DNA from 3 places in the Paraburkholderia sprentiae WSM5005 genome. Region 2 is predicted to be linked to each of the others. Evidence: riboswitches for the same ligand, from Rfam matches in the RefSeq annotation. Region 2 holds a riboswitch; each other region holds the start of a gene.
The links. A riboswitch is a leader RNA that binds a small molecule or an ion and turns the genes downstream of it on or off. The one in region 2 is predicted to bind cobalamin.
Positions count from the first base shown of each region.

Region 1: linked by a shared signal. The riboswitch ahead of BJG93_RS27720 (CbtB domain-containing protein) and the one ahead of cobW (cobalamin biosynthesis protein CobW) in region 2 are both predicted to bind cobalamin.
Region 3: linked by a shared signal. The riboswitch ahead of BJG93_RS03540 (TonB-dependent receptor domain-containing protein) and the one ahead of cobW (cobalamin biosynthesis protein CobW) in region 2 are both predicted to bind cobalamin.

Region 1 is NZ_CP017562.2:2,408,622-2,418,335, reverse strand. Features, by position in the region: gene BJG93_RS27740 (ATP-binding protein) at 1-1,036, opposite strand, end outside; gene BJG93_RS27735 (ATPase domain-containing protein) at 1,040-2,557, opposite strand; gene BJG93_RS27730 (hypothetical protein) at 2,754-3,194, shown strand; gene BJG93_RS27725 (histidine phosphatase family protein) at 3,208-3,828, opposite strand; cobalamin riboswitch at 3,901-4,049, shown strand; gene BJG93_RS27720 (CbtB domain-containing protein) at 4,091-4,309, shown strand; gene BJG93_RS27715 (CbtA family protein) at 4,321-5,061, shown strand; rRNA gene BJG93_RS27710 (16S ribosomal RNA) at 5,651-7,183, shown strand; tRNA gene BJG93_RS27705 (tRNA-Ile) at 7,260-7,336, shown strand; tRNA gene BJG93_RS27700 (tRNA-Ala) at 7,390-7,465, shown strand; rRNA gene BJG93_RS27695 (23S ribosomal RNA) at 7,815-9,714, shown strand, end outside.
Region 2 is NZ_CP017562.2:1,290,509-1,300,222, forward strand. Features, by position in the region: gene cobN (cobaltochelatase subunit CobN) at 1-2,585, opposite strand, end outside; gene cobW (cobalamin biosynthesis protein CobW) at 2,599-3,690, opposite strand; cobalamin riboswitch at 3,895-4,172, opposite strand; cobalamin riboswitch at 4,253-4,511, shown strand; partial or broken gene cobA (uroporphyrinogen-III C-methyltransferase) at 4,706-5,467, shown strand; gene BJG93_RS36250 (cobalamin biosynthesis protein) at 5,552-5,953, shown strand; gene cobO (cob(I)yrinic acid a,c-diamide adenosyltransferase) at 5,950-6,552, shown strand; gene BJG93_RS22635 (cobyrinate a,c-diamide synthase) at 6,556-7,896, shown strand; gene bluB (5,6-dimethylbenzimidazole synthase) at 7,880-8,539, shown strand; gene BJG93_RS22645 (DUF4136 domain-containing protein) at 8,576-9,190, opposite strand; gene BJG93_RS22650 (CHASE2 domain-containing protein) at 9,232-9,714, opposite strand, start outside.
Region 3 is NZ_CP017561.2:742,834-752,547, reverse strand. Features, by position in the region: gene BJG93_RS03550 (ABC transporter ATP-binding protein) at 1-839, opposite strand, end outside; gene BJG93_RS03545 (FecCD family ABC transporter permease) at 836-1,897, opposite strand; gene BJG93_RS03540 (TonB-dependent receptor domain-containing protein) at 1,937-3,868, opposite strand; cobalamin riboswitch at 3,957-4,219, opposite strand; gene BJG93_RS03535 (ATPase) at 4,439-4,798, shown strand; gene BJG93_RS03530 (cell division protein ZapA) at 4,795-5,109, shown strand; RNA gene ssrS (6S RNA) at 5,188-5,369, shown strand; gene BJG93_RS03520 (EVE domain-containing protein) at 5,511-5,969, shown strand; gene BJG93_RS03515 (SIMPL domain-containing protein) at 6,226-6,951, shown strand; gene lgt (prolipoprotein diacylglyceryl transferase) at 7,051-7,956, opposite strand; gene BJG93_RS03505 (LysR family transcriptional regulator) at 8,004-8,978, opposite strand; gene ilvD (dihydroxy-acid dehydratase) at 9,138-9,714, shown strand, end outside.

The sequences.
Region 1 (9,714 bases), 1.1 Mb from region 2:
CATAGCGGCCGTGCTTCAGCGCCCGGTCGGGCGCGTCGCGCAGGCTCACGTGAATGTCGAGGCGGCCGCCGCCCGGCATCGCGTCGCGCGCGTTGATCGCGAGATTGAGGACCGCGAGCTCGAGCTGATTCGCGTCGGCTTGAGTCCACATTTCGTCGCGCTCGAAGTGGTTGCCATAGCGGATGCCCGAGCCGAGCGACACGGCGATGATGTCGCGCATGCCTTGCAACAGCGCGACGACGTCGATCGCTTTCAGGTTCGGGTTGCTGTTGCGCGAGAAGGTCAGCAACTGGCCGGTCAGTTTCGCGCCGCGCTCGGTCGCGCGCTTGACGGTCGCCGCCATGCCGCGCAGGCGTTCGTCGCCGCACACGCGCGCGATCAGCTCCGCGTTGACCATGATCACGTTCAGCAGGTTGTTAAAGTCGTGCGCGATGCCGCCCGTCAGCTGGCCGAGCGCTTCCATCTTCTGCGCCTGCACGAGCACGGCCTGGACTTTCGCGCGCTCGTGGATCTCGGCCATCAGCCGGTCGTTGGCTGACGCAAGCTCATGGGTGCGCGCGGCGATGCGGCTTTCCAGCGAATCGTTCAGCTGCTCCAGCGCGTCCTGTGCCTCGATGCGCTCGGCCAGCAGCCGCCGGGATTCATATTGCCGCCCGCGTGCCCGCAACGACGACGCCACCGCGCGCCGCAATGTTTCTGAATTGAGTGGGCGCTCGAGCACTACCACGTTGCCGAGCCGTTCGAGCACGTCGCGCCCGCGCGCGGATCGATGACCGGCACTGCGCGCGCCGAGCAGGATGATCGGGAAGTCGGACCATGCGGGCTGCCGTTCGAGCCACGCAAAGAGACCCGAGCCGTGGCCGTTCGCCAGCGCTTCCTCGGTCAGCAGCGCTGCGCCCGCGCCGATGTCGAGCTCGGTGGTGAGCGCGTCGGCGTCGTTGCAGGTCACACAGGCGTGAGCGTCGTTGTGCAGCACAGCGGCGATCACGTCGGCGTCGCGGCCGAACGGCGCAAGGATGAGGACCCGCTGCTCCATCGCTCACCGTCCCGATGTATCGATTAGACGGTTCGTCGAGCCGAGCAACGCGGTGCTGCCGCGATACGAGGGCAGGCCCGACAAGACGCCCTCGAAGTCACGCAGCGCTTCGCCGATCTCGATGCCTTCCGCGCGAAGGCGGAACTGGCGGATCGTGCGTTCATGATCGTTCGCGCGGCTCTTCACGGCGGTCACCGCGGTCAGCACTTCGCCGTGGTGCTCGAAATAGCGGAACAGCAGGACCACGTCGCTCAGGTAGCTGATGTCGATCTCGGTCTGCACTTCGCCGATGATGCCGTGCTGCCCGAGCACGAGCATCGTGATCACGCCCTGCTGATTCAGATAGCCGAGCAGCTCGTGCATGTGCAGCAGCAGGTAGCGCTCGCCGGGCATCGCCTGCAGATAGGCGTTCAGGCTGTCGATTGCGACGTAGCGCACGCGCTCGTTTTCGACCGCGTCGCGCAGGTCGCTCGCCAGTTCACCCGGCGAGATTTCTGCGGGATCGATCTGGCGCAGCGTCAGCAGACCGCTGTCGACGTGCGGCGTGAGATCGATGCCGAGCGTCGCGCAGCGCGTGACCAGGGTGCTGAGCGTTTCGTCGAACACGTAGTACGCGCAACGCACGCCGCGTTGGAGCGCGGCAAGCAGACACGACACGACAGTGGTGGTTTTGCCGACACCCGACGGGCCGATGATCAGCGAATTAGTACCGGGGACGAGCCCGCCGCCGAGCAGCGCGTCAAGGCCGGGCGTGCCGGTGCTGATCGGGTTCGTGTCGAATTCGCTGTGATGCTCGGCGGCGACGAGGCGCGGATAGACGCGCAGGCCGCCGGTGTTCAGCGTGAAGTCGTGGTAGCCCTCGCGGAATTTGATGCCGCGCATCTTCGCGATGCGGAGGCGGCGGCGAGTCCCGCCGTAGTCATGGGCGACGTTGTCGAGGCTGATCACACCGTGCACGATGCTATGAAGCTGGATGCCGGCGCTGCCGCCCGTCGTATCGTCAAGCAGCAGCACCGTGCACTCGCGCGTCGAGAAATGGCGCTTGAGCGCGAGAATCTGCCGACGGTAGCGCAGCGGGTTTTCCGCCAGCAGCCGTAGTTCCGACAGGCTGTCGAGCACGATGCGCGCGGGCTTCAGTTCGTCGACGTGCTGGATCACGTTACGCACGCTTTCGCCGAGTTCGACTTCGGCCGGGTGAAGCACGGTCTGTTCGTATTGCGGTTCGAGCCCTTCTTCGGGCAGCTGTTCGAGTATCGTGAAACGGCTTAGATCCCAGCCGTGGCTCGCGCCGATCGCGAGCAATTCAGCACGGGTTTCGGACAGCCCGATGTACAGGCCGGTCTGCCCTTCGTCGAGGCCTTTCAGTAAGAATTGCAACGCGAAGGTGGTTTTGCCCGTGCCTGGCGCGCCCTCCACGAGGTACATGCGGTTCGGCGTGAAACCGCCGCCCAGGATGTCGTCGATTCCTTCGATGCCCGACGAGAGGCGGGCGGGGGTAGGGGCGGCGATAGTGGTCGACATGATGTTCGAAATGACGTCGGCAATGGCTTCGATCGAAATGGCGCGATGTCGCGGCCGGTATGGCCGTCGGCAATTTGTGTGCCGCCCCGCGTCGTTTGAATAAGCGGACGCTCGCGCGCATGGGCATGAAGCGTGCTGGCGAATGCGAGGCTCGCTGCGAGCCTTTTCGGCGGCACTTTAGAGCTTCACGCTCGACATGAAAACCTATCGACTCTCCGCTTTTGCGTTCACCGTGGCATCGCTCGCGGCGCTGCTGTCGGGCAACGCATCCGCCGACGATAGCCCTAGACCTTGCGCCGCGCTGAAACGGATCGTGGCTGCGGCGCCGGACGGCTTCGCCTCGCTCACGGCCGACGACGGCAAAGGCGTCGCGCAACCCTATGGCGACGACGCGCAATGTTCAGGCGCGCATCGCAGTTTCCAGTGCACGTGGACGCCGCATCAGGCGGCGGGCTCGAACGCGGATGCATTAGAAGCAGTCGCGGCCGACATCGCGTCGTGCCTGCCCGACGCGACGCATGATCAGAATTCGCCGGGACGTCAGCACTTTTATCTCGGTGCGAAGGATCGACGCACCGAGATCACGCTGACGCCCGAGGGGTCCAACAGGTTGCGGCTCGTGGTGTCGGGCAGGTAAGCGACGTCTTGGTTCATACCATGGTGGCGGGCCACCATGTCCAGCCGCGTCGTGAATGGCGTAATTCAACGAGCGACAACGGCGCGATCTCGATGCGACAAAACACGACCGGCGATGCACCGACAGCATGCACGATTGCCGCGCGCAGGAGCGGCGTGTGTGTGATTGCGACGATGGTTCGGTGGTGCGTCGAGACGCGGAAGGCTGCTTCGTTGACGGCATTGCATGAACGCACGTCCGCCTGCTGCGCGTCGAGCCATTCTCCAATTCGACGCACGAGTTGACCGAACGATTCGCCGCCGGGCGGCGCAGCGTCGGGCTCGCATGTCCAGGCGGCGAGTTCGTGCGGCGCTTCATCGGCAATATCCGCGAGACGTTGGCCGCGCCATTTGCCGTAGTCGATATCCGCCAATGCGTCGGCGGCCGTTGCGCTCAGACCGAGCGCCGTGGCGGTGTCACGCGCGCAGCGGGCAGGGCTGGTGAATATGGCGGCGTCGGCGGGAAGCGCGAGATGTTTGCGCGCCGCTTCGGCTTCGGCGCGCCCGCGCGCGTCGAGCGGATCGTCGGCGGGGAAGCGGCCCGCGCGCTGCGCGGCCGTTGCCGCATGGCTCACCAGTAATAGTCGCGTATCCATTCTTTGCCTTTGCGCCGTTTCGCACTTGCCTCGACGGCTCCATCGGCTCGCAGCGCGCGTTGAGGGGGCTCGCCGTCGCGGATGCCGCAGTTTAGCGCGTAGAATAGTGGCGCTGCGAAGCACGGAAGCCGGTGAGAACCCGGCGCGGTCGCGCCACTGTAATCGGCATTGCAATCTACAAGAGCCGAAAGCCAGACCTGGGCTTCGCATCATTCCTCTGCAATCGACTTTCGGGGCGCGTTACCCTCAGGAGATGTCCATCATGACCGAAGCTGTCTTCGATCCCGCCGCCCAACCGGCGGCCCAGCCCACTCCCATTCCTTTGCGCGAACTGTTGCCGTGGGCGGCATTCGGCGCTCTGTTGCTGCTCGCGCTTTACTTCGTTGGTGCGGAAGAGGGGGCGACGTCGCTCGTACCCGGCATGGTCGTGCATGAGTTCGTGCACGACGGCCGCCATCTGCTCGGCTTTCCCTGCCACTAACGGAGTTCGGCATGGTAGGTAAATTGTTAGTGCGGGGGATGCTCGCGGGTATCGTCGCGGGCTTGCTCACGTTCTCGTTCGCGCGAATCGTCGGCGAACCGCAGGTCGATCAGGCGATTTCATTCGGGGAAAAAGCGGCCGCAGCGCGCGGCGAAGCGCCCGAGCCTGAAATCGTGAGCCGCGAGACGCAGGCAGGCCTCGGCCTGCTGACCGGCGTCGTTACCTATGGCGCGGCATTCGGCGGCCTATTCTCGCTGGTGTTTGCGTATTCGTATGGACGGGCTGGGACCTTGAGCGTGCGCGCACTGTCAGCGTGGCTCGCGCTCGGTGCGTTCATTGCGCTCGTGATTGTGCCGAATATCAAGTATCCGGCCAATCCGCCGTCGGTGGGCGATCCGGAGACGATCGGCACGCGCACGGGCTTATTCTTTCTGACAATCGCGATTTCGCTTGTAACGATGGTGTTTTCGCTGAAGGTGCGGCGTCGCGCGGCGGCGAAGCTGGGCGCGTGGAACGGTTCGATCGTCGCGGGGCTCATGTTCGCCGCGATCATCGCAGCTGTGCAACTGTCGATGCCGGTGATCAATGAAGTGCCGGCGGCATTCCCGGCTGTACTGCTGTGGAAGTTCCGCGTCGCGGCGATCGGCATGCAGGTGATCATGTGGACGACGATCGGGCTGCTGTTCGGTGCGATGGTCGAGCGCAGCGCTTTTATGCGTACGAATGCGCATGTGACGAGGAAGTCTGTCTGAATAGCAGCGTGACGCGCGGCCGCGCTTTGCGCGCAACGGGCGAGAACGGTTTTGCTTCAAGTACTTGGCGCGGTTGTGGAGCGGTTATCCACAGGCTTGCGAACATTTTCTGTGGAAAAGCTGCTGAGTGGTTTTTCGCAATGCCACTCTTCTCTTCCTTTCCGGCGACAAGCCGGCAAATAGATCGGACGTCTAAGCAATCGAATTTTCGCACGACGTTGCTCAATTTTTAAGCTCTTCAACTTTTTAGAATAAATTGCGAGAAGGGTATTGACGGAACATGGGCCGCTCTCCATAATCTCGCCTCTCTGCTGCTGATGCAGCGACGCCAGACGAGGCGGTGCCGGGTAGCTGTAATGCCGGTACGGCGGGTTGGGCGGACCGATCTTTAAAAACTAACAGCCGATAAGTGTGGGCGCTTGATGCGCAATGCGGCAGCGGGTTCTGCGGAATCTGCTGTCAGGCAGAAGTATCAAGAAGCCTCACACAGTATCAGAGGAAGGTTGATCTGTCGGAAGACGGATTGATCATCGTCAGTACGTTGAGTGAGCGACCGGTTCAGAGATGGACCGAAAACAGTAACAGGTTTGAACTGAAGAGTTTGATCCTGGCTCAGATTGAACGCTGGCGGCATGCCTTACACATGCAAGTCGGACGGCAGCACGGGGGCAACCCTGGTGGCGAGTGGCGAACGGGTGAGTAATACATCGGAACGTGTCCTGGAGTGGGGGATAGCCCGGCGAAAGCCGGATTAATACCGCATACGCTCGGGAGAGGAAAGCGGGGGATCTTTCGGGACCTCGCGCTCAAGGGGCGGCCGATGGCAGATTAGGTAGTTGGTGGGGTAAAGGCCTACCAAGCCGACGATCTGTAGCTGGTCTGAGAGGACGACCAGCCACACTGGGACTGAGACACGGCCCAGACTCCTACGGGAGGCAGCAGTGGGGAATTTTGGACAATGGGGGCAACCCTGATCCAGCAATGCCGCGTGTGTGAAGAAGGCCTTCGGGTTGTAAAGCACTTTTGTCCGGAAAGAAAGCATCCCTGTTAATACCGGGGGTGGATGACGGTACCGGAAGAATAAGCACCGGCTAACTACGTGCCAGCAGCCGCGGTAATACGTAGGGTGCGAGCGTTAATCGGAATTACTGGGCGTAAAGCGTGCGCAGGCGGTGCTGTAAGACCGATGTGAAATCCCCGGGCTTAACCTGGGAACTGCATTGGTGACTGCAGCGCTGGAGTATGGCAGAGGGGGGTGGAATTCCACGTGTAGCAGTGAAATGCGTAGAGATGTGGAGGAACACCGATGGCGAAGGCAGCCCCCTGGGCCAATACTGACGCTCATGCACGAAAGCGTGGGGAGCAAACAGGATTAGATACCCTGGTAGTCCACGCCCTAAACGATGTCAACTGGTTGTCGGGCCTTCATTGGCTTGGTAACGAAGCTAACGCGTGAAGTTGACCGCCTGGGGAGTACGGTCGCAAGATTAAAACTCAAAGGAATTGACGGGGACCCGCACAAGCGGTGGATGATGTGGATTAATTCGATGCAACGCGAAAAACCTTACCTACCCTTGACATGTATGGAATCCTGGTGAGAGCCGGGAGTGCCCGAAAGGGAGCCATAACACAGGTGCTGCATGGCTGTCGTCAGCTCGTGTCGTGAGATGTTGGGTTAAGTCCCGCAACGAGCGCAACCCTTGTCCCTAGTTGCTACGCAAGAGCACTCCAGGGAGACTGCCGGTGACAAACCGGAGGAAGGTGGGGATGACGTCAAGTCCTCATGGCCCTTATGGGTAGGGCTTCACACGTCATACAATGGTCGGAACAGAGGGTTGCCAAGCCGCGAGGTGGAGCCAATCCCAGAAAACCGATCGTAGTCCGGATCGCACTCTGCAACTCGGGTGCGTGAAGCTGGAATCGCTAGTAATCGCGGATCAGCATGCCGCGGTGAATACGTTCCCGGGTCTTGTACACACCGCCCGTCACACCATGGGAGTGGGTTTTACCAGAAGTGGCTAGTCTAACCGCAAGGAGGACGGTCACCACGGTAGGATTCATGACTGGGGTGAAGTCGTAACAAGGTAGCCGTATCGGAAGGTGCGGCTGGATCACCTCCTTTCCAGAGTCGAGCATTGCTCGCGTCAAGTGCTCACGCTTATCGGCTGTGGTTAAGAAAGCAACGCAGACAGGCTCAGGGGTCTGTAGCTCAGCCGGTTAGAGCACCGTCTTGATAAGGCGGGGGTCGATGGTTCGAATCCATCCAGACCCACCATCCTTGTCTGTGGTGCGGGGCCGGGGGAGTGTGCCCGGGTCTGTGTGGGGCCGGGGGGATTAGCTCAGCTGGGAGAGCACCTGCTTTGCAAGCAGGGGGTCGTCGGTTCGATCCCGTCATCCTCCACCAATCCTCAATGCCAAGGGTTCAGCGCGAAGTGAGGCTGAGTACTTGGCATTGGCGATTGAGCCAGTCAGCGCGGTACGCGATGGAATGTGATACCGGCTGTCGTTCTTTAACAATCAGGAAGAAGTAGTAAGGAGATTCACGAAAGCGTGCCTGGAGATGGGTGCGTGAGTAGGTGAATCAGGGTTGTGATTGTATCGATGTATTTTAAAGGTGATCGAGAGATCGCCTTGGAATACGGCGCAACACGAATACTCAACCTGTAGCGAGTGCGTCTATCCCCTGCGGGGATGGGAGCCACGTAAGCGCCAGGGCGCTAGCGTGGGTCGACACAGAGACACACCCGTTATAGGGTCAAGCGAACAAGTGCATGTGGTGGATGCCTTGGCGATCACAGGCGATGAAGGACGCGGTAGCCTGCGAAAAGCTCCGGGGAGCTGGCAAACGAGCCTTGATCCGGAGATGTCCGAATGGGGAAACCCGGCCCGTATGGGTCATCCTGAACTGAATCCATAGGTTCAGCGAAGCGAACGCGGTGAACTGAAACATCTAAGTAACCGCAGGAAAAGAAATCAACCGAGATTCCCAGAGTAGTGGCGAGCGAAATGGGACCAGCCTGTACTCTTTATTTGTAGTGCTAGCCGAACGCTCTGGAAAGTGCGGCCATAGCGGGTGATAGCCCCGTAGGCGAAAGCATTATGAAAGAACTGGGTGTACGAGAAGTAGGGCGGGACACGTGAAATCCTGTCTGAAGATGGGGGGACCATCCTCCAAGGCTAAATACTCGTGATCGACCGATAGTGAACCAGTACCGTGAGGGAAAGGCGAAAAGAACCCCGGGAGGGGAGTGAAACAGATCCTGAAACCGCATGCATACAAACAGTCGGAGCCTTTGAAAGAGGGTGACGGCGTACCTTTTGTATAATGGGTCAGCGACTTACATTCAGTGGCGAGCTTAACCGATTAGGGCAGGCGTAGCGAAAGCGAGTCCGAACAGGGCGTCCAGTCGCTGGGTGTAGACCCGAAACCAGGTGATCTATCCATGGCCAGGTTGAAGGCACGGTAACACGTGCTGGAGGACCGAACCCACTAACGTTGAAAAGTTAGGGGATGAGCTGTGGATAGGGGTGAAAGGCTAAACAAACCTGGAAATAGCTGGTTCTCTCCGAAAACTATTTAGGTAGTGCCTCGTGTATCACCTTCGGGGGTAGAGCACTGTCATGGTTGTGGGGTCCATTGCGGATTACTACGCCATAGCAAACTCCGAATACCGAAGAGTGCAATCACGGGAGACAGACATCGGGTGCTAACGTCCGGTGTCAAGAGGGAAACAACCCAGACCGCCAGCTAAGGTCCCCAAATATGGCTAAGTGGGAAACGAAGTGGGAAGGCTAAAACAGTCAGGAGGTTGGCTTAGAAGCAGCCATCCTTTAAAGAAAGCGTAATAGCTCACTGATCGAGTCGTCCTGCGCGGAAGATGTAACGGGGCTAAGCCATATACCGAAGCTGCGGATGCACATTTATGTGCATGGTAGGAGAGCGTTCCGTAAGCCTGCGAAGGTGCACTGGAAAGTGTGCTGGAGGTATCGGAAGTGCGAATGCTGACATGAGTAGCGATAAAGGGGGTGAAAGGCCCCCTCGCCGTAAGCCCAAGGTTTCCTACGCAACGTTCATCGGCGTAGGGTGAGTCGGCCCCTAAGGCGAGGCAGAAATGCGTAGCTGATGGGAAGCAGATTAATATTTCTGCACCATTGTGAAATGCGATGGGGGGACGGATCGCGGAAGGTTGTCCGGGTGTTGGAAGTCCCGGTCGCTGCATTGGAGAGGGTGCTTTGGCAAATCCGGGCACAGGACTCAAGGGTGTGGCGCGAGCTTCTTCGGAAGCGAAGCAACTGGAAGGGGTTCCAGGAAAAGCCTCTAAGCTTCAGTTTCACAGTGACCGTACCGCAAACCGACACAGGTGGGCGAGATGAGTATTCTAAGGCGCTTGAGAGAACTCGGGAGAAGGAACTCGGCAAATTGGTACCGTAACTTCGGGATAAGGTACGCCCTGCTAGCCTGACTGGCCTGCGCCAGAAGGGTGAAGGGGTTGCAATAAACTGGTGGCTGCGACTGTTTAATAAAAACACAGCACTCTGCAAACACGAAAGTGGACGTATAGGGTGTGACGCCTGCCCGGTGCCGGAAGATTAAATGATGGGGTGCAAGCTCCTGATTGAAGTCCCGGTAAACGGCGGCCGTAACTATAACGG
Region 2 (9,714 bases):
CGCGACGGCGAGCCGCTCGGGCCCGGCGGCACGAAACGTCCTTCGAGGCCGCGCTTCAGTTGCGTCATTTCCTGCGGGCCGCAGGCGTCGAGGCGCGGCAGCACGTCGTCGCGCAGGCGCGCGATCACCTGTGCCGCTTGCGGCAGACCAACGTCCGCTACCGGTACGGCTTGCGAGCGATCCGCGTCATCGCAATCGACACCGCACACGCCGCGCAACCACTCCGCCGCGAGCAACTCCAACCGCTCGCGCGTATCGCCGTGATGTCGCCACGGTGCGTCGCTGACCCGCTGCAATACCTCGGGACGTGGGCCGTCCCATGCGGCTGCCCAATCCACGCTCAACGGATCGAACCGATGATCGATGCGCAGGTCGCGCGCCAGCGCGTCGACGAGCCCCGCCTTGCCGCCGCGTCCATCGCCGATCGGAAAGCGCCCCAGCGCGAGCAGCGTATCGCGCCGCTGCACGCCGCGCGGCGACTGTCCGAACGTATGCAGGCCATCGCGAATCTGCGCTTCCTTCAGCTCGCACAGCCACGCATCGACGCGCGTGAGCAGCGCGTCCTCATCGTCCTGACCGTTCGGCGCGGCGAGACTCAGCTCTTCATGCAGCCGATGCTCGACGATCGTCGCCAGAATCGTGCGACGCAGCAGTTTCGCGCGACGCGGATCGACCATCAATGCTTCGTAGTATTCGTCGACCTGGCGCTCGAGGTCCTGCAGCGGTCCATAGTTTTCAGCGCGCGTAAGCGGCGGCATCAGATGATCGACGATGACCGCCTGCGCGCGCCGCTTCGCCTGGCTGCCCTCGCCCGGATCGTTGACGATGAACGGATACAGGTGCGGCATCGGCCCGAGAATCAGATCGGGCCAGCACGCGTCGCTCAACGCGACGCTCTTGCCCGGCAGCCATTCCAGGTTGCCGTGCTTGCCGACGTGCACGATCGCGTCGATGCCGAACTGATCGCGCAGCCAGAAGTAGAACGCGAGATACGCATGCGGCGGCACCAGCTCGGCGTCGTGATAGCTCGCGTAGTCGCCTTGCTCGCGCGAACGCGCGGGCTGAATGCCGACGAACACCTGCCCGCAGCGCCAGCCGGCGATCATGAAGCGGCCGCGCCGCAGCGTGGGATCCTGTTCGGGCTTGCCCCAGCGCGCGTTCAACGCGTCGCGCACGCTGGTCGGCAACGCATTGAAATGCGCGAGATAGTCGTCGAGTGAAAGGCTTTGCAGAGCTGGACGCAGATCGCGCACCACGGGATCGTTGGTCACGCCTTCGGTCAGCCTGTTCAACAACGCGTCGCCGTGTTCGGGCAATTCGCCGACACGATAGCCCTCGTCGTGCAGCATCGACAGAATGCCGACTACCGACGCCGGCGTATCGAGCCCCACGCCATTGCCGATACGCCCTTCGCTCATCGGATAGTTCGCGAGGATCAACGCGACTTTCTTGTCGGCGTTATCGAGCGAACGCAAACGGCACCAGCGGCGGCTCAGCTCGGCGATAAAACGCACCCGTTCGAGGTCGGGCTGATAGCGGACCACGTCGACCTGTGTATGCGCGCAGCGATACGCGAGCCCCTTGAAGCTGATTGCGCGCGTGATGATGCGCCCGTCCACTTCGGGCAGCGCGATATGCATCGCGATATCGCGCGAATTGAGGCCGTGATTGTCCTTTAGCCAATCTTCACGATTGCCGCCGCTCAGGATCACCTGAAACACCGGCGCGTCGCCGGCGAGCGCGAGCGGTTCGGGATCGTCGATCGCGGACGCGGCGAACGCGGTCGTGTTCAGCACGAGCGCGGCACCATGCTGCGCGCACAGCGACTGCACGACATCGCGGCTCAGCGCATCCTTCAACGACGTGATCGCGAGCGGCAGCGGATTGAGCCCTTGCGCTTCGAGCGCATCGATCAGCGCATCGAAGACCGCGGTATTGGCGGCCTGCAGATGCGCCTTGTAGAACAGGATCGCGACGACCGGCGCGTCCTGCCGCCAGCGCGCCTGCCAGTCGGCGATGCTCGGCGTATCGCGCTCGGGGTGATACAGCGACGTGGCCGGCAACGCGCGCGGCGGCTCGGGCTCGCGTCCCCAGTCGAGCACGCGATAGGCGATGCAGCGCAAAAACGCCTCGGCGTTCTGCGGGCCGCCCTCGCGCAGATAGCGCCACAGCTGCTGACATAGCTCGGCGCTCGCGGTGCTGCGCGCGAGCAGATTCGGATCTTCCTGCAGATCGCCGGAAAACATCGCGAGGGTTTGCTGTTTGCGCTGCGCGAGCGCGACCACCTGCTCGATGCCGTACGGCCAATACGTTTCACCGCCGAGATGATCGACCACGACGACGCGCGCATGCTGCAACACGTCGTCGAGATAGAAATCGACCGAGGCCGGCTGACGCAGATAGGTGACGTTCGCGAGCCGCACGCTCGGGAAGCCGTCGCCCAGACGCGGCACCACGCTCGCGAGCAGCGACAGGGTGGTGTCGGCGGAACTGAGCACGACGATATCGGCGGGCTGCTGATCGATGCGGATCACGCCCTGCGTATCGTCGACGAAGCCGCCCGGCGTCGTGCGCAGTAGATGCATGCTGGCGCGCCCGTTATGCCGTCGCGTTCGACGCCGCGGCAAGCGCCGCGTCGAACGCCTGTTGCAGCGTGTGCGGATCGAGGTCTTCGCCGATCAGCACGAAGCGGCTCAACGCGCCTTCGCCATGTTCACCGGCCTGCCAGCGCCGGTCGAAGTAGCTGTCGAAGCGCCGGCCCACGCCCTGAATCACCAGACGCATCGGCGCGCCCGGCAACGCGGCGAAGCCTTTGACACGGTAAATCGTGTGGCTTTCGACCAGCGCCTGCAAGGCGGCGAGCGCCGCGTCGCGCGAGCGCAAATCGGCCTGCACGACGACCGAATCGAATTCGTCGTGGTGATGATCGGGGTCGTCGGCGGAACCATGGTGGTCGGCACGCAGGTGGATCGTCTGTTCCGACGCCGCTTCGAGGCCCAGCAGCGTATGCAGGTCGAGCCGCCCCTGTTGCGCGCGTACGATCTTCACTTGCGGCGGAATCTCCGCGCGGATCGCGGCTTCGACCTCGTGCTGCCGCGCATCGTCGATCAGATCGGTCTTGTTCAGAATCACCAGATCGGCCGCCGACAACTGGTCTTCGAACAGCTCGTGCAGCGGCGACTCGTGATCGAGATTCGGATCGGCCTTGCGCTGCGCGTCGACGGCGAGCGGGTTATCGGCGAACTGGCCGCTTGCGGCGGCCGGTCCGTCCACCACCGTCACCACCGCGTCGACCGTGAAGCCATTGCGGATCTGCGGCCAGTTGAACGCCTGCACGAGCGGCTTCGGCAACGCCAGGCCCGACGTTTCGATCAGCACGTGATCGAGTTCGTCGCGGCGCTCCGCGAGCTTTTCCATCACCGGGAAAAACTCTTCCTGCACGGTGCAGCACAAGCAACCGTTCGCGAGTTCATACAATCGCCCTTCGGTCTCGACCCCGTTTTCATCGCAACCGATGCCGCAGCCCTTGAGGATTTCCCCATCGATGCCGAGCTCGCCGAACTCGTTGACGATCACCGCGATGCGCTTGCCGCCCGCATGCTGAAGAATGTGTCGCAGCAGCGTGGTTTTGCCGCTGCCGAGAAAGCCCGTGACGATGGTGACGGGAATCTTGCGCAATTGTGTTTGCATCGTGAGATCCATCCCTTGGCGTTGCATCGGCATGCCGGGCAAGTCCGCGCGATTCCGCACATCGGCTGACGAATGGAACGAATGAAGCGCGCGCACCACGGCCAATGATCACGGAACACGGGGACGAACGACGGCATGGCCGCGACAACGGGAATATAGAAAGCGGAAGTGAGGTCATGAACGCGCCGCCGCATCCCCGCGGCGTACGTTCTGCTTCTTCGGGCCGGTATCCGGGCTGGCGAAAGCGCCGCTTCCCCTTCCCGGACGAGTGGTTTCTCGTCCAGTGGTGAAATGTCGACGCGCCCTTGCGCGAGGACATCGAAGCCGGCACCGCGGCGCCCGGCCAGCAAGCCGGAACCGCTTTTCGCTTACCGTTGCGGGGACAGCACAGGTTAGCCGCTCAAGAGCAGAAGGCTCCCTGTTTCCCGTTTAACTGCATGCGCACGAACGCGCACGCGGGCACCCAAAGTGCGTGCGAGTGTAGGCCCGCGGCCTTGCGCAGTCAAGGAACGCAGCGTGTCGGAAAATGCCGCCGAGGCTTATCCGGCAAGGCGCCATGTGCTATCGTATGCGCGCGTTTGGTGCCCGCACATGCGCTCGCGTGTGCAGTTAAACGGGAAACAGGCAACGCGTCGCGCGTTCAACCTGTGCTGTCCCCGCAACGGTAAGCGACCTGCGGCGCGCGATTCGATTTGCCCTCGATTCTGACGTGCCGCGCATGCGTTTTTTGATGCCACTTTCCCGCGAATGCGCAAAAGGGAGGGGAAGGCAAAGCGCGTGAGGCCGCCAGCCCGGATACCGGCCAGACGCGGAGGCGGCGCCGCATGCATCCGTGCATCGCGTGGCGCCGCCGGCCGCCGGAATCCGCGGGGAACGGATGTGAAGGCGTAGCAGCGCGGCATCGCGCCTGCCTAGATTCGCCGTTCCGCATGACCTCTACGTTCACCGCCGCGCGCGCTGTCGCGCGCCGCTTCTCTTCTCCCATCACCGCATGGCGCACGCCATGCACGCCGCGATGACGCGCGCCTGGCTGATCGGCGCCGGTCCCGGCGACGTCGAGCTGATGACGCTAAAGGCGACCCGCGCGCTCGCCCAGGCCGATGTCGTGCTCGTCGACGATCTCGTGAATCCCGACGTGCTGCAGTTCGCGGGCGCCGACGCACAAATCGTGTACGTCGGCAAACGCGGCGGCCATCCGTCGACGCCGCAAGCCGACATCGTCGCGCAAATGCTCGCGCATCTGCGCGCGGGGCGCAGCGTCGCGCGGCTCAAGGGCGGCGATCCGTTCGTGTTCGGCCGCGGCGGCGAAGAGTTGCAGGCGCTGCAGGCGGCGGGAATCGAAGTCGACGTGATCAACGGCATCACGGCCGGCATCGCGGCGCCCGCGGCGCTCGGCATCGCGGTCACGCACCGCGATCACGCGCAGGGCGTCGTGTTCGTCACCGGCCACGGCGCCGGCAGCGGCGAGCCGGACTGGGCCGCCCTCGCCGCGACGCGTATGACGCTGGTGATCTACATGGGCATGCGCCGGCTCGGCGAGATCGCCCGCGCGCTGCTCGCGGCCGGCATGCCCGCCGACACGCCCTGCGCGGCCATCGAGTCGGCGACGCGACCCGAGCAGCGTCACGTGCTCGCGCCGCTTCGCGAGTTTGCCGAGGCGGTTGCGCGCGCGGGGCTCGGCTCGCCGGCAATCGTCGTGATCGGCGGTGTGGCATCGCTCGCGCTTGCGCGTGATGCGGCCAAACGCGACGCCGGCGTCGCACGCGAACCAGCAGCGAGCGCGACACGACACGAACTCGCACCCGAGATCAAAACGCTGAGCGTCGGCATCGGTTGCCGCGCGCACAGCGAAGCTGTTGATATCGAAGCCGCTGTCCGCGCGGCGCTCGGATCGAATGCCTTCGAACAGATCCGCGCCATTGCGACGATCGACACTAAAGCCTGCGAAGCAGGTCTGGTCGAATTCTGCTCACGTCATCAGCTGCCGCTGCAACTGTTCAACCGCGAGCAGATCGCCGCCGTACCGGTCGCGTCGCCGTCGGCGGCCGCCCACGCGCATCTCGGCGTCGACGGTGTGTGCGAGCCGTGCGCGCTGCTGGCGGCGGCAGCGTCGGACTGCGCCGCAACCGCGCAACACGCGCGTCTAATCGTACGCAAGACCGCGCACGCCGGCATCACCGTGGCGATCGCAGCGGCGCACAACGCTGCCGTTAGCGACACGACCTCATCCCATCCCGCCTCTCAAGACCAGGACCCTCGATGAAAACCGATCCGGAATCGCATCAACGCATGACCGAACGCCGCCGCGAAGGCCACGAAAAGAAGCAGGCCGGCGCGACCGTCGAAAAAGGGCTGCTGATCGTCAACACCGGCACCGGCAAGGGCAAGAGCACGGCCGCGTTCGGCATGGCCGTGCGGGTGCTCGGCCACGGCATGCGGCTCGGCGTCGTACAGTTCATCAAGGGCGCGCTGCATACGTCGGAGCGTGATTTCCTCGGCGCTATCGCCCAGTGCGACTTCGTCACGATGGGCGATGGCTACACGTGGAATACGCAGAATCGCGAGGCCGACATGGCGACCGCGCGCAAAGGCTGGAACGAAGCGCGGCGGATGATCGAAAGCGGCGACTATCAGATGGTGATCCTCGACGAGCTGAACACGGTGCTGAAGTACGAATACCTGCCGCTCGACGAAGTGCTCGCCGTGATCAACGCGCGCGCGCCGATGTTGCACGTCGTCGTGACCGGACGTCACGCGCCTGATGCGCTGATCGAAGCCGCCGATCTCGTCACGGAAATGCGCGCGATCAAGCATCCGTATCGCGAGCAGGGTGTGAAGGCGCAGCCCGGCGTGGAGTTCTGAGCGATGTCCGCCTCCCCAAAGGCGACTTCTTCCGGGGCGTCCCCCCAGGGGACTTGCCCCGCGCTGTTCATCAGCGCGCCCGCGTCGGGACAAGGCAAGACCACGATCACCGCCGGTCTCGCGCGCTATCACCGACGGCTCGGACGTCGCGTGCGCGTGTTCAAGACCGGGCCGGATTTTCTCGATCCGATGATCCTCGCGCGCGCGAGCGGCGCGGCGGTGCTGTCGCTCGATTTGTGGATGGTCGGCGAAAGCGCGTGCCGCAATCTGCTCGCGCGCGCGGCGCAAGAAGCCGATCTGATCCTGATCGAAGGCGTGATGGGCCTGTTCGATGGCACGCCCAGCAGCGCCGATCTCGCGATCGCATTCGGTGTGCCGGTGCTGGCGGTGATTTCCGCGCAGGCGATGGCGCAAACTTTCGGCGCGCTCGCGTTCGGCCTCGCCCGCTTCATGCCGCAGCTGCCGTTTTATGGCGTGCTCGCGAATCGCGTCGGTTCCGCTCGGCACGCGCAGATGTTGCAGCAAGCGCTGCCGCCCGAGTTGCGCTGGTGCGGCCACATCGCCGCGGACGAAGAGATCACGTTGCCCGACCGTCACCTCGGCCTGCACCAGGCCGATGAAATCGACGATCTCGACGTGCGCCTCGAGCGCGCGGCGGATACGCTCGCGTCGACATCGCTCGCCGAATTGCCGCCGCCGGTCGAGTTCGGCGTGCCGGTTCCCGAAGCGTTGCCGCGTCTGCTGCAAGGCATGCACATCGCGATCGCGCACGACGCCGCGTTCTCGTTCATCTATCCGGCCAACGTCGCGCTGCTCGAAGCGCTCGGCGCGCGGCTCAGCTATTTCTCGCCGCTCGCCGACGAAGCCTTGCCCGCCGACACGCAGGCGCTCTATCTGCCCGGCGGCTATCCCGAGCTGCATATGGCGACACTCGCGGGCAACCTGACCAGCGCCGCATCGATCCGCGCGCACGTCGGGGCTGATAGACCGGTGCTCGCCGAATGCGGCGGGATGCTCTATCTGCTCGACACGCTGACCGACGCGCAAGGCATGAGCGCGCCGATGCTCGGCCTGCTCCCCGGCCACGCGACGATGCAAGCACGCTTTACGTCGCTCGGCATGCAGCAGATCGACGGTGTCCATGGCACGCTGACCGGCCACACGTTCCACTACTCGAAGCTCGCGACGCCGCTCGCGCCACAGTGCTTCGCCACGCACGCGCACAGCGACGCGCCCGGCGAAGCGGTGTTCCGCGTGGGCCCGATCGTGGCAACCTATATGCACGCTTACTGGCCCTCCAACCCGGCTTTTACGGCCGCTCTCTTTCATGGCGAAGCCTTTTGACGACTCCGAGCGCGACGCGGTCTATCGCGCGATTTACGAACGCCGCGACATGCGTCACTTCGTGCCGGAACCGGTCGACCCCGCGGTGCTGCGGCGTCTGCTCGACGCGGCGCATCACGCGCCGAGCGTCGGCTACATGCAGCCCTGGCGCATCGTGCGCATCACCGATGCGGCGTTGCGCACGGGCTTGCGCGAGATCGTCGAACGCGAACGGCTCGCCACGGCCGACGCGCTCGGCAAGCGCCGCGACGAGTTCATGAAGTTGAAGGTGGAAGGCATGCGCGAATGCGCGGAGCTGCTCGTGATCGCGTTGATGGACGGGCGCGAGCGCCACGTCTTCGGCCGTCGCACGCTGCCGGAGATGGACCTCGCGTCGGTCGCGTGCGCGATCCAGAACATGTGGCTCGCCGCGCGCGCGGAAGGACTCGGGCTCGGATGGGTGTCGCTATTCGATGTCGACGCGGTGCATCGGTTGCTGGGCATGCCGGAAGGCGCGCGGCCAGTCGCGATTCTGTGCCTGGGTCACGTCGACGCGTTCTACAGCGAGCCGATGCTGGAAACCGAGCGCTGGGCGAGCCGTCTGCCGCTCGCCGATTGCGTGTTCGAAAACGGCTGGCCGCGCGACGAGCCGGCGCGGGAATGACTGATACGCAGGGCCCGGGCGACCCAAGGCTGCGTTTTAGCGTTGCAGCGGCATCATCGACTCGACGTTCGGCACGCCGCTCGCCTTGTCGATGCTGAGCTTCACGCGCCAGTCGGCCGGCGCGTCGAACGGCAGCTTCGCGAGCGCGGTTTTCACGAGCAATGGCAGCGCATGCAGCGGGTACGCATCGCGGTCCGTGAACACCGCGCTGACCTTGTAGCGCTCGATGCCGCTCGCGTAGTCGAAAAAGCGCAGCGTCAGCGCGTGCTGATACTCGCGCCCAAACAGCAGCGCGCCCGGACCATCGCTGCCCGCGCCGCAATCGAGGGGCGCGCAATCCTCACCGCCGATGCCGACCGACGCCGGCCGCGTGCTATACGCCATCGACAGCAGATAATGCGCGGGCTTGCCCGCGGTATCGACGAACCCGTGCTTCGCCAGTTCGTCGCGCAGCAGGTTTTCGGCTTGCGGATGGTCGGCGCTGTCGTCCTGCGGCTGCGTGCGCGCGAACGCATAGGTCTGCTCGCCATGCAGCGCAACGGCCTGGTCGGCGCCGTTACCGGAGACGGTGTGCACGTCGGCGCTCAGACCCGCGCAAGCGGTGAGGCTCGCCGCGGCCAGCGCGGCACAGAAGTGAGTGATCTTGGCCATTTTTCTTTTCTCTCTGGTACACCGAACAGGTCGAAGGCGCCTCAGGTGCGCAGTGCGTTCGATTCGTCGAGCGGCGCGTCGTCGAGCGCCGGCAGCCAGACCGTAAACGCCGTCCCCTCGCCTGGCGCGCTGACGACCTCGACACTGCCGCCGTGGCGTGTCACGACGGTTTTGATAAACGCCATGCCGAGTCCCGCGCCGCCCACTTCCGGCCGCTCGGCCTCGTGAAAGCGGTGAAAGCGCTCGAACAGTCCCGCCTGCTGGTCCTTCGGGATGCCATAGCCCTGGTCACGGATCGTACACGACACGCGCGGCGCCTCGCTGCCCGCGTGCTTTGCCGCCAGCGGGCTCGCGAAGCTGCACACGATGCGCGTGTCGGGCGGACTGTACTTGACCGCGTTGTTCAGAATATTGACGAGCGCGCGTGTCATCAGTGAGCGGTCGGCGCAGATCCAGGGATCGTCGTCGGCGTCGTTGCCGGTTTCCGTATCCAGCGTGATGCGCTTCGCGTGCGCCTGCGGCCA
Region 3 (9,714 bases), on a different replicon from region 2:
CCTGACTGGGCGTCATGACCGGTAAGCGATTCGTGACGCCCGCGCGGCGCGGGAATCAGCGCCTCGTGTTCGCCGTCGCGAATCAGAATCAGCGGATAGCCGAACGCGCGGCTCGTCAACGCGGGCGTCAGCACGTCGCGAACGGGACCCGCGTACGCACCGCCCGCGCCGTCGAGCAGCAACGCATGCGTCGCGAAGCGGCGCGCGAGGTTCAGGTCGTGGCAAGAGAACAGCACACTACGGCGCGGTTCGCGCGTCCATGCGACGAGCGCTTCGAGACAGTCGATCTGATGATGCAGGTCGAGATGCGACAACGGTTCGTCGAGCAGCAACAGCGGCGCGTCCTGGCATAGCACCGCCGCGAGAGCAACGCGCTGACGCTCGCCGCCCGATAGCGACAGCACGTCGCGCGCGGCGAAGTCCGCGAGACCGAGCCGTTCGAGCGCCGCCTGCGCGGCCGCACGATCCTCATCGCGCTCCCAGCCCCAGCCGCCCAGATGCGGGAAGCGGTTCAGCAGCACAATGTCGAGCACGCTTGCGTTGAACGCATCGGCCGCGCTTTGCGGCATCAGCGCGCGGCGCCGGGCGAGCGGTAGCGGCGGCCAGTCGGCCATGCGCACGCCATCGAGTTCGACGTGGCCCGCCGCCGGATGCAACAGGCCCGCTAGCGTCGACAGCAAGGTCGTCTTGCCCGCGCCGTTCGGCCCGGCGATGCACCAGACTTCGCCCGCATGGAACGTGTGCGTGAACGCGTCGAGCAAGGTGCGCGCGCCGGCGCGCAGCGTCAGGCGCCGCGTGCTGAGCATGCCAGAGCTGGGGCTGGGTTCGGCTCGCATCATCGGCGGCGTTTGAGCAGCATCCACAGGAACACCGGCACGCCGACCAGCGACGTGATCACGCCGACCGGCAATTGCGCGGGCGCGATCACGGTACGCGCGATCAGATCCGCGCCCATCACCGCGACGCCGCCGCCGAGCGCCGCCGCCGGCAGCAGCATGCGCTGATCGTTGCCGAACGCGAGCCGCAGCATGTGCGGCACGACCAGACCGACGAAGCCGATCGTGCCCGCGGTCGTCACCGCCGCGGCGGCCGCCAGCGACGCGACCAGGTACACCCGCAAACGCAGCGGCATCACCGCGACGCCCAACGCCTGTGCGGCCGCGTCGCCGCGCAGCAGCACGTTCAGACGCGGCGCGGCCGGGACGATCGCGAGCAACACGAGCGCCAGCGCAATCAGCGCGGTCCACGGCAGCGCGCCGCCGTTGAGGTCGCCGGTGAGCCAGAACAGCATGCCGCGCAGACGGCTGTCGGGCGCGAGATTGAGCAGCAGCATAATCAGCGCGCCCCACCCGGCCGCGATCACCGCGCCGGTCAGCAGCAAACGCGGCGACGTGTCCTGCGGCTCGCCGCGCCACAGCTCGCGACGCGCGAGGCCCAGCACCAGCAGGATCGACATGAACGCGCCCGCGAACGCGCTCGCGTCGACGATCCACCATGCGCCGCCCGCGATCATCGCGACGAGCGCGAACGTCGCCGCGCCGCCCGACACGCCGAGCACGTATGGCTCGGCCAGCGGATTGCGCAGCAGCACCTGCAGCAGTGCGCCGGCGAGCGCGAGCAACCCGCCGCACGCGAAACCCGCGAGCGCGCGCGGCAAACGCAACGTGCGCACGATTTCGCCGGCGAGCTCGTCGCTGCCCGCGCCGAACGTGTGTGCAGGCGCGAGCGCCGCCAGCACGCGCGCCGGCGCGAGCGGCACGCTGCCGAGCACGAGCGACGCGCCGAGCACCACGAGGGCGGCGAGCGCGAGCCCGAACCAGATCGCGGCGGCGCGCTTCGCGTTCATCGGGCGCGGCGTCGCCATCGCGGCGGACAGCGAACCGGACCCGCGACTCATGCGCGTGCGCTCACGCATGCGGCCGATCCGGCGCGCGCGTCAATGCTGCTGCCAGCCGAGCGTGAGATACGCACCGCGTCGCGGCGAGTTGTACGAGTAGGCCGTTTCATAGTCCTTGTTCAACAGATTGTCGATTTGCGCGCTGACGTACCACGCTTTCGTGATGTTGTAGCGCGCCGACAGATTCACGATGCCATAACCGCCGAGGTTGCCGGTGCTGTCCGTGCGCGGACCGCTGACGATCCACTCGCCGCCAACGCGCCATCCACCGATGCTGCGATTCACCGCGAACGACCCGAACCGTCGCGCGCGCCGCACGAGGTCGGTGCGGTTGTCGAGATCGACCGGATTCTGCAGCGTCACCGATGCACGCACGTCGGTCCTGCCGACATGACCGCTCCACGATCCTTCGAGTCCCTGCACCTTCGCATGCCCGACGTTCTCGGCGAGATAGATGCCGGGGATCGTCTGCACGTAGTCGATCAGATTCGTGTAACGCGTCTGGAAGGCGTTCAAGCGCATCACGCCCAGCGCATCGGTCGCGTACTGCAAACCGGCTTCCACCGAATGACTGCGCTCGGGCTGGATCGACGGATTACCGCTGATCGGATAGTACAGATCGTCGAAGCTGGGCGCGCGGAACGCATCCGAATAGCTTGCGGTTGCCTTCCAGTGCGACGTGATGTCGAAACCGTAGCCGAGATAGTAACTGTTCGCCCCGCCGAAATCGGAGTACTGGTCGCGCCGCACGTTGGCCTGAACCTGGTTGCGGCCGAAGCGCGCGCTGTAGCCCGCGAAGACCGAATCGACGTGACGCTCGGGCGCGGCGAACGTGTCGGAGTCGAGCGTCTGGTCGAGATGCTCGTAGCCGACTTGCAGCTTCTGATTCGCGGCGAGCGCGAAATCGTTCTGCCACGTGTACTGGCGATTATCAGTATCGAAGCGGCCGTTGTAGATGCCATTGCTGTTCGATACGCTGCGGTCGTCGCCCTCGGCGAGCGTGACGTGGGTAGTCCACCAGCTGGTCAGCTTGCCGTTCGCGAACACCGACACCTGACGCACCTTGCTGTAGAGGTTGTTCAGATCGGTAGGCTCGCCGTACGCATTGTCGTAACTGTTGTTGTTGTTCGACTGGAAGTATCTGACGCCCGCATCCCACTTGTCGTTGAACTTGTGACGCAGCGACGCGGTGATGCTCTCGTTCAGGTTGCCGTTCGCGTTCGGATTCGCGTTCGGCGCCTCGAGCGGATCGAGCGACGAAAATCCGTCGTCCTTCGTGCGCGCCAGCGAGATGCTGAAGGTCGTGCGGCCGTCCTGATCGAGCGCGCCGTTCACGCCGGCCGTTTGCGTTTGCGTGTGATAGCTGCCGTAGCCGACCGAGAAATGGAATCGCGGCGGATGATCGCCGCCGTCTTTCGTGAACACCTGCACGACGCCGCCGATCGCGCCCGAGCCGTACAACGCCGACACGTTGCCGTTCACCACTTCGACGTGATCGACCTGATCGAGCGGAATCTGCGCGAGCTGGGCGGAGCCGAGGCTCACCGAGTCGACGCGCACGCCGTCGATCAGCAGCAGCGATTGCGTCGATGACGCACCGCGCAGAAAGAGGCTCGTGGTCGAACCGGGGCCACCCGTACGCGAGATTTGCGCGCCGGGCGCGAGTTGCAGCAGGCCGGGCAGATCGGTCGCGCTCGTGTCGGCAATGTCCTGCTGATCGAACTGCGTGGTCTGCGGGATCGCATCGGTCAGCGCTTGCGCTCCGCGTTGCGCAGTCACGACGATCGGCGAGAGCGCGGTGTCCGAGGCATCGACTGAAGGGACATTGGCGGCGTTGGCAACGTTTGCGGCGTTCGCAGCGGTTGCGTCCGTAGCGGACGATGAAGACGCAGACTCGGTGCCTTGTGCATGCACGACGAGCGGCAGGCTCGCGAACGCGAAGAGCGTCGCGCGGGCGATGGGGGACAGCATGGGATGACGTTCCTGTGGCTAGCGTGCGTGGCCTGCTTCCCCGCGGGCCGACGCGTCACGAGGCGTCCCCTGTTTAGCGTTTTGGCGGGGACGTCTCTCTTTTCTGGCCGGTATCCGGGCTACGACACATCGATCCCGCCTTCCCACGCGTGACGCGCAGTGGCACACTCGCACGTTGAACTTCCAAGCTTGCGATCAGGACCGACCTGCATGAGCATTCACATGCGGTCGCTTACCGTTGCGGGGGCAGCGCAGGTTCGCGCATCCGGTTTGGCACCGCGCGCGCCCTGCTTCCCGTTTAACTGCGCGCGCCGAAAAGCGCGCGCGGGCACCAGAGTGCGGAAGTTTAGGAGCGGCCTCGCAGGGCGTCAAGAAAGGTCAATCGGCGCGCAATCGGTTCTGTTCAATGCAGGTTATTGTCCGATGGATTGCCGGTTGTTTATCTTATGTTCGACGACACGACACGTAACGAACGTGCACGAAGCGATGCTGTTACGTCTCGAAACGAGACAATTGTCGGAGCCTGTAATATTCCGCGCTAAAATGCGATGTCTTTAGAGGACGCAGCACATGCTCACCGAACTCGAATCACTCTCCCAAAACATCGGCAAGCTGATTGCGATCAGCCAGCGCCACAACGAAGCGCGGCTCGCGCTCGAAGAACAGCTCGCGCAAACCCGTGCCGAGGTACAAGCCACGCATGCTGAGCTCGCGCATTTGCGCGAGGAGCGCGACGCACTCCAGGCCGAACGCGACGCGCTGTCCGCCAAGATCGACGACGCTCAGGTGCGCCTTAATGCGATCCTCGAAAAATTGCCGCGCGCCCGCGCGAGCAGCGAACCCGATAACCAGCTCGATCTGCTCGAGCCCGCTCAGCCCGAACATGAGGAAGCGGAAAGCGACGTGAGCCGACACGGAGAAAGCGCATGACCACCAAGCAGATCGAGGTATCGATTCTCGAAGTACCCTATCGTCTCGCCTGTTCGCCGGAAACGGAGGGCGCGCTGCTCGAGGCGGTCGCGCGCGTCGACGCGGAGATGAAGAAAATCCGCGGTAGCAGCAACGTGCGCGGCACCGATCGGATCGCCGTGATGGCTGCGCTGTCGCTGGCATCGGAACTGCTTAAGCTGCAAAGCAGCGTGCGGCACGGAGAAGCATTTCCTGCTGAAGAAATCCGGCGTACAATGAAGCAAATGAACGAACAGCTAGGTACTGTGATCGAGCAGTACAGCTTGCAGTAAGCAGTAGCGGGTTGAGTAGCGGGCCGGTTTGGAACCGGTCGCGAGTTCAAAAGTATGTGTTGTAGCTTCATCGGTTTAGCTTCCCTGCCTGGTTCGCCAAGGTCATACATTCCTTGAACCAATGCCATGTGCACGGTTGCGGAAATTTGTAGCACGGGCGTGCGCGTCACTCTGTCTGATGTACCCGAAGTGTTGCTAACTGCGACCAATTCTGAACCCTCGGTTCAGGATGCCGGCCTAGCGGCTAAGGCGGGGACCTTATCTGGAACGGCGTCGGACTTCGGTTCGATGCCGTTTTTCTTTGGTCGTCGTTTTTTCGTTTGAGCGCCTTTTTCAGGGGCTTTTTCGCACGCGCCTGCTGTTGATGCGCGTCGTTCAATCTGACACGTTGACTCCGATTCATGCGCTATTGGCTAATGAAGTCCGAACCGGACGAAGCAAGCATCGACGACCTCGCCAACGCACCGCGTCGCACCTTGCCGTGGACCGGCGTGCGCAACTATCAGGCGCGCAACTTCATGCGCGACGTGATGCAGGTCGGCGACGGCGTGCTTTTCTATCATTCGAGCTGTGCGGAGCCCGGCATCGCGGGCATCGCGGAAGTTTCGTCGACCGCGTATCCGGACCCGACCCAGTTCGATAAGAAGAGTCCGTACTACGACGCCAAATCGTCGCCGGAAACGCCGCGCTGGATGCTCGTCGACGTCGTGTTCAAGAAGAAGATCGCGCTGATTCCACTTGCCGCGCTGCGTGAACATGCCGAATTGCAAGACATGCGCGTGCTCGCCAAAGGCAACCGTCTGTCCATCACGCCGGTCACCGATGCCGAATGGCGCTTCATCACTAAACAGCTCGTTTAAAGGCGAGCTCGCAGCGCGCCAACGCTCGCGATGTCGCGCGGGTCATCATGACAGTCCGGCGGCGAAACACTAATTGGGGAACCAAGCCCCGCTAAAGCGTGCCTAATCGCTCGACGAAAGCGCGGGCTCAGCCCGACCGCTCGACGGCCCCCGAACGCCCATCGCCAGCGCATCCGTCAAACCGCGCGCCACCGTCGCGCCGCCACGCGGTACTCGCGTCGAACGTGCACAACCAGTTCAAATCAGGAGTCCGGCTATGACGAAAAAAACCGCACGCGCCCTCGCACTCGCGCTCGCCGTTGGCGCGCCTGTGGCACTGGCACTGAACCCGGCGCCCGCGCGCGCGCAGAGCATGATGCAGCAGCCGTCGGGTGTGCTGTCGCTGAATGCGCAGGCGAGCGCGGAAATCCCGCAGGACGAAGTCGAAATCACGCTGTTCTACGAGCAGGAAGCGAGCGAGCCCTCGTCGTTGACATCGACGCTGAACCAACGCGCCGACGCGGCATTGCAAAAAGCGCGCGGCGTGAGCGGCGTGACCGCGCGCTCGGGCGCGTTTTCGATCTTTCCGTCGACGGACCGCGACGGACGCATCTCGACGTGGCGCGGCCGTACCGAAGTCGTGCTCGAATCGCGCGACTTCGCCGCGGCATCGAAGCTCGCGGGGCAGATGGCATCGATCATGCAGGTGGGCAACGTGCGTTTCTCGCTGTCGCCAGAAGCGCAGCGCGCGGCCGAGCAGCGGCTCACCGGCGAGGCGATCAAATCGTTTCGCGAGCAGGCCGCGTCGTCCTCGCAAGCGTTCGGCTTTAGCGGCTATTCGATCCGCGAGGTCAACGTGAACCACAGCGGCGTGATGCCGCGTCCGATGATGATGATGAGCGCGCGCGCAATGGGCGCCGACGCGAAGACCTCGCCGCTGTCGCTCGAAGGCGGCACCTCGACTGTAAGCGTCAACGTCTCGGGGTCGGTGCAGATGAAGTGACGCGCAAGCGCGAACGCAAGCTCAAATGCAAACGCCACGGCATCTGTCGATGCCGTGGCGTTTTTTCATGCAGCGCTTGCTACGCTAGTTGAGCGCGGCTCAGTTCGCGCCAACCGCCTGGGCCGGTTCGCGCCGCCCGCGGCGATACGCCCACACCATCAGGCCAATGCCCGCGAGGATCATCGGCAGCGACAGCCATTGACCCATCGACAGCCCCATTGCGAGCAAGCCGAGGAAATCGTCCGGCTCGCGCGCGAATTCGACCGTGAAGCGGGCGAGGCCGTAGCCGATCAGGAACATCGCGGAGATGGCGCCGAGCGGCTTGGGCTTGCGCGAGAAGAAGATCAGCACGAAGAACAGCGCCACCCCTTCGAGCGCGATCTCGTACAGTTCCGACGGATGCCGCGGCAGCAGGTGATATTGCGCGAACACTTCGTTCAGATGCCACTGCGCGGCCAGTTGCGGATGCGCGGCGAGCCACGCGGCGTCGTCGGGCGCGGCGCCGGGAAACAGCATTGCCCACGGCGCGGACGGCTCGGTCACGCGGCCCCACAGCTCGCCGTTGATGAAGTTGCCGAGGCGCCCCGCCGCGAGGCCCGTGGGCACCATCGGCGCGACGAAGTCGGTGACTTGCAGCCACGAGCGCTTGCGCTGATACGCGAACAGCATCATCGCGATCGTCACGCCGAGAAAGCCGCCGTGAAACGACATGCCGCCTTCCCACACCTTGAAGATGTCGAGTGGATGCGCGAAATAAAAGCTCGCCTTGTAGAACAGCACATAGCCGAGCCGGCCGCCGAGGATCGTGCCCAACACGCCGTAGAACAGCATGTCGTCGATATCCTTGGCGGTCCAGCCTTGCGCGGCGACGTACGGCAGACGCAGACGCAGCCGGGCGACGACGATCGCCGCGACGAACGCGACGAGGTACATCAAGCCGTACCAGCGCACGGCGAGCGGCCCCAGATGAATGGCGACGGGGTCGAAATTGGGGTGAATGAGCATCGTGTAGTTATGGGCAGGTCAGGTTCGGAAGCAGTTCTTACAGCGGATTACGCGCGAGGCGCCACGCTCGCCGCATGCGCGCGCACGATATCGATGAAGCCCGCCAGCACCGGACTGACCTCGTCGGTGCGCCAGACGAGGCCCGTCTCGATCGCGGGCACCGACTCGGACAGCGGCCGGTATACGACGCCAGTGCGGCGCAGGTTACGCAACGATTGCGGCACCAGTGCGACGCCCATGCCGGCCGACACGAGACTCACGATGGTCTGCATCTGGATCGCCTCCTGGCCGATCCGCGGTGCAAGCCCCGCGACGCCGTAGCAATCCATAATGATGTCATAAAAGCCTGGCGCGAGACGCCTTGGGAAGATCACGAGCGGCGCGTCGGCGAGATCGCGCAGGCTGACGGGCGTGTCGAGCCATTCGGCGGCGGCGTCTTCATTGCCGTTGGCGTTCATGCCGCCCTGCACCCGCTGCGCCATCTCCGTCGACATCGCGATCACGAGCGGCTCGCGCGCGATCGGCAGCCACGATAGCCGCGCCGCATGCCGCGACGGCAGCGGCGCGATCACCAAACCGGCGTCGATACGCCCGGCGACCAGTTCCTCGACCTGCACGTCGCTGGTTGCCTCGGTCAGCTCGAGCCGCACGCGCGGATGCCGCGCGCCGAAATCGCGCAGCAGCAGCGGCAGCAGGCCGTAATCGGCGGTCGACACGAACGCGAGCGACAGCACGCCCGCCTCGCCACGTGCGAGGCTCTGCGCGAGCGGCCTGAGCCCTTCCGCGCCCGCGAGCAGCCGCTGCACCTCGGGCAGCAGATCGGCACCGACCGCCGTCAACTCGACCGAGCGCTTGGTGCGCGCGAACAGCTCGACGCCGAGCGTCTCCTCGAGCGCGCGGATCGCCTGCGACAGCGGCGGCTGCGTCATCGACAGCCGCGCGGCGGCGCGCCCGAAGTGCTTTTCCTCGGCGACGGTGACGAAATAGCGCAACTGGCGCAGGTCGGGAATCGTCGGCAGCATGATTAATTCATTTTACGACCTAGATAGCCGCGAATAATACACGCCGCGCGACTCACGCAAAACCGCCGGTTTGTATGGTCCGGCGGAACTACACTGAACGGACGCGCGCGCGAACACCACCCCGCGCATTCATCGGAACAGCCAGACCTGGAGCTTCCCATGGCCTATAACCGTCGTTCGAAGAACATCACGCAAGGCATCGCGCGTTCGCCGAATCGCTCGATGTACTACGCGCTCGGCTACCAGAAGGAGGATTTCGACAAACCGATGATCGGCGTCGCCAACGGCCACTCGACGATCACGCCGTGCAACGCCGGCCTGCAGCGTCTGGCCGACGCGGCCGTCACCGCGATCAGGCGCGCCGACGCGAACCCGCAGACCTTCGGCACGCCGACGATCTCGGACGGCATGTCGATGGGGACCGAGGGCATGAAGTACTCGCTCGTATCGCGCGAGGTGATCGCCGACTGCATCGAGACCTGCGTGCAGGGGCAATGGATGGACGGCGTGGTCGTGATCGGCGGCTGCGACAAGAACATGCCGGGCGGCATGATCGGCCTCGCGCGCATGAACGTGCCGGGGATCTACGTGTACGGCGGCACGATCCGTCCGGGTAACTGGAAAGGCACCGATCTGACGATCGTGTCGTCGTTCGAGGCGGTCGGCGAATTCACGGCAGGCCGCATGTCGCAGGAGGATTTCGAGGGCATCGAAAAGAACGCATGTCCGTCGACCG